4 regions of the Enterococcus sp. AMC1251 genome follow, and region 1 is predicted to be linked to each of the others. Evidence: predicted binding sites of a transcription regulator. Region 1 holds the regulator's gene; each other region holds the start of a gene.
What was found. Region 1 encodes CtsR, which represses protease genes until heat stress. Its sites were predicted from a motif close to TTGGTCAAAAAAGGTCAAANA; they were not measured.
Positions count from the first base shown of each region.

Region 2: a site for CtsR is predicted at 1,440-1,460, ahead of clpB (ATP-dependent chaperone ClpB). Genes of this name have one in related genera too.
Region 3: a site for CtsR is predicted at 1,383-1,403, ahead of AC4BBR_RS04370 (ATP-dependent Clp protease ATP-binding subunit). Genes of this name have one in related genera too.
Region 4: a site for CtsR is predicted at 1,230-1,250, ahead of AC4BBR_RS11765 (ATP-dependent Clp protease proteolytic subunit). Genes of this name have one in related genera too.

Region 1 is NZ_CM177098.1:3,429,385-3,431,592, forward strand. It holds gene AC4BBR_RS16205 (ATP-dependent Clp protease ATP-binding subunit) at 1-1,184, opposite strand, end outside; gene AC4BBR_RS16210 (CtsR family transcriptional regulator) at 1,189-1,656, opposite strand; tRNA gene AC4BBR_RS16215 (tRNA-Pro) at 1,820-1,893, opposite strand; tRNA gene AC4BBR_RS16220 (tRNA-Arg) at 1,978-2,051, opposite strand; tRNA gene AC4BBR_RS16225 (tRNA-Leu) at 2,115-2,200, opposite strand.
Region 2 is NZ_CM177098.1:1,341,479-1,343,686, reverse strand. It holds gene clpB (ATP-dependent chaperone ClpB) at 1-1,163, opposite strand, end outside; gene AC4BBR_RS06215 (hypothetical protein) at 1,765-2,208, opposite strand, start outside.
Region 3 is NZ_CM177098.1:930,002-932,209, forward strand. It holds gene AC4BBR_RS04370 (ATP-dependent Clp protease ATP-binding subunit) at 1-1,312, opposite strand, end outside; gene AC4BBR_RS04375 (formate/nitrite transporter family protein) at 1,606-2,208, opposite strand, start outside.
Region 4 is NZ_CM177098.1:2,495,706-2,497,913, reverse strand. It holds gene AC4BBR_RS11770 (cation-translocating P-type ATPase) at 1-1,078, shown strand, start outside; gene AC4BBR_RS11765 (ATP-dependent Clp protease proteolytic subunit) at 1,322-1,909, shown strand; gene AC4BBR_RS11760 (hypothetical protein) at 2,039-2,208, shown strand, end outside.

The sequences.
Region 1 (2,208 bases):
TTAATGTATCGTACAGATAATTGAACTGCCGCATGTAGCGCATCATCTGTGATTTCCACACCGTGATGTTCTTCATAACGAGAGCGTAAACCCTTTAGAATTTCTTCTGCTTCTTCCGGCGTTGGCTCATCGACTTGCACACGAGCAAAACGACGTTCTAATGCTGAATCTTTTTCGATATATTTTTGGTATTCATCTAGTGTTGTTGCACCGATCGTTTGCAATTCTCCTCTTGCAAGGGCTGGTTTTAAAATATTCGATGCATCGATCGCACCTTCAGCACCACCTGCACCAATTAAGGTATGCAATTCATCAATAAATAAAATCACTTCGCCATCTTGATAAATTTCATCGATTACTTTTTTTAGTCGATCTTCAAATTCACCGCGATACTTGGTACCGGCAACTAAGGCACCCATATCCAACATCATTAAGCGTTTTTCCAACATATCCTCAGGAACTTCAGCGTTCACAATTTTTTGAGCTAGTCCTTCAGCAATGGCAGTCTTACCAACACCAGGTTCACCAACTAAAACAGGATTGTTCTTCGTACGACGACTTAGAATTTGGATTAATCGTCTAACCTCTTGCGAACGCCCGACTACAGGATCTAAATCATTTTCACGCGCTAATTTTGTTAAATCACGCGCTAATGAATCCAAGGTTGGTGTTCCTTTTGGCGCAGCTTTTTGAGCTTGATTATTACGACGACGCCCTACATTCCCACTCATTTGTGGATCAGTAATGCCTATTTTCTTCATCAATAACTGACGCATCTTAGACAAACTTAACCCTAAATTTAATAAAATACGTGCAGCCAATATATCTTCATCTCTTAATAAACCAAGTAGGATATGTTCTGTTCCAATATTTGGCGCGCCTAAACGTTTCGCTTCATCGCCTGCATAAGCAAAAATTTGTTTTGCACGAGGAGAATAAGGTAAATAGGCACCTTTAGGATATCCTTTAACGGTTCCATAGCCAGTTACGTGCTCTATTTCTTCACGAATATCATTTTTATCAACGTCCAACTGACGCAATGATTTCCCTGCAATTCCATTCGGTTCTAAGACTAGTGCTAATAATAAATGTTCAGACCCCACAGATTGATGTCTAAAATATTTTGCTTCTTCTTGTGCAATAGCTAATACCGCCTTGGCACTTTCTGTAAATAATTCGTCCATACTATCATTCCTCCTCGTAACTCAAACGTTCTAAAAATGAATGCATTAATTGAGCACGTAAATAATCTTCATTTGAGCCCGCTTTGCCTAAAACTGTTTTTCCAAGAACAGACAACATCAGATTTCCTTCTCTTTTGGTAATAACTTCTTCTTCATACAACTTTTGCACAAAAATTAGTGCATCTTTTTCCGAAAGTTCACTCCCAGTAAATTGGGCTATTTGCTTTAGTAGTTGATCACTATCAGAAATTTGTACTTTAGCGATCCTAATATATCCACCACCACCACGTTTACTTTCAACAGAATAGCCTCGTTGAATCGTAAAGCGTGTATTGATAACATAATTAATCTGGGAGGGAACACAATTGAATAAGTGAGCCATCTCGGCTCTACGAATCTCAATTTTACTGCTTTCTTCAAGAATTTTTTTTAAATATGCCTCTATTAAATCCGAAGTATTTTGATTACTCATCACACTCATCCTTTTCCCTTGACTAATACTGACCTTAATTATACATAATTTCAAGTGTTTAATAAAGAAGAATGCCCGAATTGATAAGAAAAGGTAAATACATTGAACTAGCTAATTATTCAAATGAACAAAAAAGAACAGAGTAATCACTCTGTTCTTTAAATCGGGAAGACAGGATTCGAACCTGCGACCCCTTGGTCCCAAACCAAGTGCTCTACCAAGCTGAGCTACTTCCCGTAGCTAAATAATAAAAAAAAGACTAAACGCTTAAAAGGAACTAATACTCACTACCTTCTAAATCGCAGTCAAACATTTCAACTATGCACCCAAAGGGAGTCGAACCCCTAACCTCTTGATTCGTAGTCAAGCACTCTATCCAGTTGAGCTATGGGTGCTTTATACTTTTCAACCCCTATTCTGTCAATTTCACAATTGCCATTCATAGTGTTTCAAAGCAATGCCGAGGACCGGAATCGAACCGGTACGGTGATCACTCACCGCAGGATTTTAAGTCCTGTGCGTCTGCCAGTTCCGCCACCCCGGCGTTTTGAA
Region 2 (2,208 bases), 1.4 Mb from region 1:
AAGAAACGATCTGTGATGTATCGATCAGATAAAGTTGCTGCAGCGACTAATGCGTTATCATGGATATTAACACTATGATGAATTTCAAACCGTTCTTTTAATCCACGTAAAATACTAATCGTATCTTCTACAGTTGGTTCTTTCACTAAAACTTTTTGGAAACGACGTTCTAAAGCCTTGTCTTTTTCCATATATTGGCGGTATTCATCTAGTGTTGTTGCACCAATCAAGTGTAGTTCTCCACGCGCTAACATTGGTTTTAACAAGTTTCCAGCATCCATGCTGCCTTCTGTTTTGCCAGCCCCAACGATATTGTGAATTTCATCGATGAATAAAATGATACGGCCTTCGCTTTTCTTCACTTCTTTTAAAACAGCTTTTAGACGTTCTTCAAATTCACCACGGAATTTAGCTCCTGCAATCAATGCCCCCATATCTAATGAAAAGATTGTTTTATCTTTTAAGTTTTCAGGTACATCTTTACGAACGATTCGTTGGGCTAATCCCTCGACGATTGCTGTTTTACCGACACCTGGTTCACCAATCAAAACGGGATTATTTTTTGTTTTTCGAGAAAGAATCCGAATCACATCACGGATCTCTTCATCACGACCGATAATAGGATCTTGGTTGCCACTTTTCACTTGTTGTACTAAATCTACCCCATATTTTTCTAATGCTTTGTATTGTTCTTCTTGATTTTGAGAAGTCACACGATCTCCCCCTCTCATATCTTCGATATTTTTACGTAGTTCTTTTTCTGTGATTCCTTGACTTGTTAAGTATTTTGTTAAACGATAATTTTTTAATTTCATCAATGCTAAAATCACAATTTCAGTTGCTAGAAATTCATCTTGAAATGCTTCTCTAAGTTTGTCTGCTTCACCTAATAAGTTAAACAGATTTTGGCTCATACTTTGACCATATTGAATATTGCTACCTTGAATACTTGGATATTCGTCGATTGCTTTATCGATTTCTCGTTCAAAAGCTTCTATATCAACCCCAGCGTCTGTATAAAAATTACGCCCAAAATGATTCGGCTGCAAAAAAATCTTCCATAGGTGTGCAATATCAATTTCTTGATGATGACGAGTCACTGCTACCTGTTGCGCCTCTGCAATTGCCTCTTGTAATGTCGTTGTCATTTTTTCGATATTCATAGAATTACCTCCTAAATTTAAAAGCTGAGCTAACCCGCGTAGCTAGATAATGTTAAAGTGTAACGAGCCTGTTCGGCCTTGACAGAAAAATGGGGAAAATCGACTGTGACTTTTTTGATCACATTCCATTTTCATCTTTTTTCCATAATATAGCTCATAATCTCAACTATATAAATAGTATCGTTAATTTATCAAAAAGACATTAGGTCTTTTGTACTATTTTTTTAAAGGTCTAAGGTCTAATTATTCTTGAGCTTATAAAGTAATTATACTCAATTGGTCAGTAAAGGTCAAACGAAAACTATGATTATTTAACTATTTTTTTCACCTATTTTTATGATAAATCAATGGACAATTTCTATTCTACCTGTTTAGAATCTCTCGATGTTTTGGACACGTGCCTGTTTTTGTATAGGAGCCTTACCTAACAAATCTATTTAGTTATCTTACAGGTGAAACTATATTATCATCGTAAACCAGCTGTCAATCTATTTTATTCATTTTTTAATGAAAAATAGCATTTAATTTATAAAAATAAAATAACCAACGTTACAAAATTCGTGACTACTCACTTTGCGACATTGATTATTTTGTTATTTATTTATTTATTTTTTTCAACAATAACGACTGAATTCCCAGCGACTTGAGGTGGAATTGACATCGTCATTGCAGGTACCCCAGCTATCGTAAATTGAATATTATCGCCGGCTTTCAAATCACTTTCAGTGATTCCATCAGCTAATTGTTCCTTTGATACATTCAAAATAACACCATCATTTTTCATCATGTTAATTATTTTTTCTGGATCTTCAACTGCTTCGACATCTTTCAAAACTAATCGAATCGATTGATCCACCGTATCATTTTTCTCGGCATCTTCAACTAAAACTGCCGTAAATATCGATTGAGATTCTTCTTTATTTTTAGTATTCGTCGTTTCATCGGTAGTTTGATCCTTTTGGTTACTCACTGATGTTTCTTCACTTTTTTCTGACGAATTTTTTTTATTTTGCGAGCATGCTCCTAAAGAAACCAATGCGAACAT
Region 3 (2,208 bases), 1.0 Mb from region 1:
TCTTCAATTGTGTTTGTTCTTTTTCTTTCAGATCACCAACAGGAATACCTGTTTTTTGCTCTACGATTGCTTCGATAGTGCTCTCATCAATCACAGGTGTTTCTTCATCGCTGATTTGTTTATCCTTCATTGTTTGTAATTTATTGATCTGATCGCGATAGTAAGCCGCTTTTTCAAAATCTTCTTCTGCAGAAGCTTGTTGTTTTTGTTGTTCAGCATCAGCAAGTTTCTTCTCAATTGTTTTAGGATCAATGATTTGGATTGTCAAGTTCATTTTAGAACCAGATTCATCTAATAAATCGATGGCTTTATCTGGTAGGAAACGATCTTGGATATAGCGATTTGATAAGTTAGCAGCCGCTTTGATCGCTTCATCCGTGTATTTTACATGATGATAATCTTCATAGCGTTTTTGCAGACCTTTAAGTATGGCAATTGTTTCATCTACTGTCGGTTCTTCTACACGAACAGGTTGCATTCGACGTTCTAAGGCAGCATCTTTTTCTATAATGCGGTATTCATTTAAGGTTGTTGCACCAACCATTTGCAGCTCTCCACGAGCAAGTGCCGGTTTCAAAATGTTTCCTGCATCCATATTCCCATCGCCAGTAGAGCCTGCACCAACAATTTCATGAACTTCATCAATGAATAAGATGACATTTTCTGCTTGTTTGATTTCGTCAATTAATTTTTGCATACGTTCCTCAAATTGACCTCGAATGCCGGTGCCTTGAACTAATGAAACAACATCCAAACGAATGACTTCTTTGTCTAATAATTTTTGAGGAACATCTCCATCAACGATTTTTTGCGCCAAACCTTCGACAACAGCTGTTTTACCGACACCAGGTTCACCGATTAAGACGGGGTTATTTTTTGTACGGCGATTTAAGATTTCAATCACACGTTTAATTTCTTCATCACGCCCAACCACAGGATCGATCGCACCATTTTTTGCAGCTTGAGTAATATTGATACCGTATTCACCTAATAAGCCATTTGTTTGAGTAGCTCCTCCTCGAGGTGGTTGTCCACCGTTAAAGCCATTTCCGTCGCCAAATTGAGTAGGTGGTACTTGACCATTAGGATTCCCTTGTTGTTCCTGCATTTGACGAGATAAAGAACGGTATAGATCATCTAAACTTCCAAAACCAAAAGGATCTTGTTGTGACATTGTTGGTTGATTATCGTTTGCTTGTGCTTTTAATTTTTGATAGCAGCTCTGACAATAGTCTAATTGTTTTCTTTGACCATTAACATTTGCATATAAGTGAATTGTAGCTGGATTTTGTTGACAATTTTGACAAACCATAGGATAAAACACGTCCTTTCATATATAGAGCTAATATTGTTTCAAAGTCCTTGTAATAAAGTCAAATAATTAGCTGACCATTTTTGACCTTTGAAATTATTATAGCATTTTTTTGACAAGAATCAAGCAATTGAACTCGTTTTGAAATGTTATCTTTTAGTTTTATAAATAAAGTGACTTAAAAAAATGCTGGGTTCAAAAGACAAAAAAATAACCGTCAGCTATAGCTAGTTCGGTTATTTTTTGATAATTGAAATGTGACATCGTCTTAGAGGCTAAATTATCCTCAGACATCATTTCTTTTTTAGAATCAAGTAGAGTGGAATGCCTAACATTAGGGAACCGCCAATAATATTTCCTACGATCGATATAAAAATATTATTTAACATTAATAGAGAAATATCTACTTGTCCTAATGTTATTTCCATCACATATAAACCAATATTTGCAATACAGTGATCGAAACCTGCAATTACAAATGTTGAAATTACCAAGAGCATGATACTAGTTTTTGCCATTTCGTTGTCTATTTTTAAAGCAATGTAGGTGGCAATGCACACTATAAAGTTACAGAGAATTGAACGAATAAACAGTGTATCAAAACTAAAATTCAATTTTGTTTCTAGCAGTGTATTTATATATGGATTCACTATATGGGTGAAAGATTGGCTTTTAACAAACAACCACAAAAACCATGAAACACCTGCAATGTTACCAATTAAACAGATAAACCACATTTTCCCCATCTCTGTAATGCTTCTGGTTCTATTGAAAATCGGAAAAATAGTTGTTAAACAATTACCAGTAAAAAGTTCTCCATTTAAAAAAACAATTAAAACGAAGGTTAAACCGAAAAACATAGAGTAACCTATTTTCGCTATATTTGCATCAAAAGT
Region 4 (2,208 bases), 930 kb from region 1:
CCCAATCATGATCACAGGCGACCACAGAGATACAGCAGAAGCAATCGCAGCACGTCTTGGTATCATCAAAGAAGGTGACGATGATGCAGTAATCACAGGTGCTGAACTAAATGAATTATCTGACGAAGCCTTTGCGAAAGTTGTTGACCATTATTCAGTTTATGCTCGCGTATCACCTGAACATAAAGTTCGTATCGTGAAAGCGTGGCAGCAAGAAGGGAAAGTCGTTGCTATGACAGGCGATGGTGTGAATGATGCACCAGCCTTAAAAGCTGCAGACATTGGTATTGGCATGGGAATCACTGGTACAGAAGTATCAAAAGGTGCCTCTGATATGGTCTTAGCAGATGATAACTTCTCAACAATTATTGTAGCGGTTGAAGAAGGACGTAAAGTTTTCTCAAATATTCAAAAAACGATTCAATATCTACTTTCTGCCAACTTAGGGGAAGTATTAACACTCTTTATCGCAACAATGTTAGCTTGGGATACCTTGCTACCTGTTCATTTATTGTGGATCAACTTAGTAACCGATACATTCCCAGCAATTGCTCTAGGTGTAGAACCTGCTGAGCGTGACGTGATGAGCCATGCACCTCGCGGAAAGAAATCAAACTTCTTTTCTGGCGGTGTTTTAAGCAGCGTGATCTATCAAGGGATTACACAAGGTGCGTTAACTTTGATTGTATATAAAATGGCGATCGAATTTCCAGCACATACAGCGGCAAATATGCCGAACTTATCAGCAACAGCCTTGTATGATTTACAACATGGTGATGCTTTGACAATGGCCTTTGCTACATTGGGCTTGATCCAATTGTTCCATGCATTTAACGTGAAATCTATTTACCAATCAATCTTTAAAGTTGGCTTATTTAGAAATAAATCATTCAACTGGGCAATCTTAGTATCGTTCCTATTACTAGCAGCAACGATATTAATTCCAGGATTTAACGATTTATTTAGTGTAACTTCTCTAGATGCTTACCAATGGGCAATCGTTGCTGGAACATCATTTGCGATTATTCCAATTGTTGAGATTGTAAAATTTGTTCAACGCCGAATGGGTAAGAGCTAAGTTAAGCAAGATTAAAATGAAGGTATTTCCAAAGGAGCTGCTTTTGCTCCCGTTGTTTATTCGGTTCCTTGAGGCTGGGATGTGACTCGAAGAGTTATGTCTCAGTCTCGTTCTTTTTAATGGGAAAATACTGTAAAAAAAATCATTTTTTAAGGTCAAAACAAGTCAAAAAAGTGGACAAATTTTCAGATTGCGGTATTATTAATATAGATATTTAGCTTTAAAATATGGAGGTTATTAGATATGAACTATTTAGATGAAAATGAAGAAACAGAAGAAAAACAACAATCCAATGCATTTATGAAAAAATTATTTGAAGAACGAACCATTTTGATTTACGGTGAAATCAACCAAGACCTTGCTCGGGAAGTAACTTCTCAACTGCTTTTACTTGCTGCCATGGGGGATGAGCCAATCAAAATTTTCATTAATAGCCAAGGTGGACACGTTGAAGCTGGAGATACGATCCATGATATGATCAAATTTGTGAAGCCAGAAGTGATTGTGATCGGAACAGGTTGGGTCGCAAGTGCCGGGATTACAATTTATTTAGCTGCTGAAGCACAGAACAGATATAGCTTGCCAAACACTCGCTACATGATTCATCAACCAGCAGGTGGCGTCCAAGGACAAAGCACAGAGATTCAAATCGAAGCAAAAGAAATTATTCGTATGCGTGAACGTGTAAACCGTTTGATTGCAGAAGCAACAGGTCAAACATACGAAAAAATCGCAAAAGATACAGATCGTAATTTCTGGATGTCTGCTGATGAAGCCAAGGATTATGGCATGATCTCTAAAATTATCAAAACAAGTGATGAAATCAAATAAAGAAAAAACTGCAAGCTAAAATGTTTGCAGTTTTTTTGCTCTAAAAATATTCTTTTGCAAATTCCACTTGTCATACACCTATAAAAAAGTGTAAAATTGAGTGATTACTAAAAGAAAGTAGGAAGAAATATGAAACCAAATTTAGGCTATTATGTGCAAAATATCAATGATATCGTCAAGGAAACAGAAGAAGTTGGCGAAAAGATGAACGACTATTATGAAGAAGTTCGCAAAGCAATTGACGAAGAAAAGGTATCTGAACTCTCATCAGAAAGAATCGCTGAAATAAAGCGTGTTTT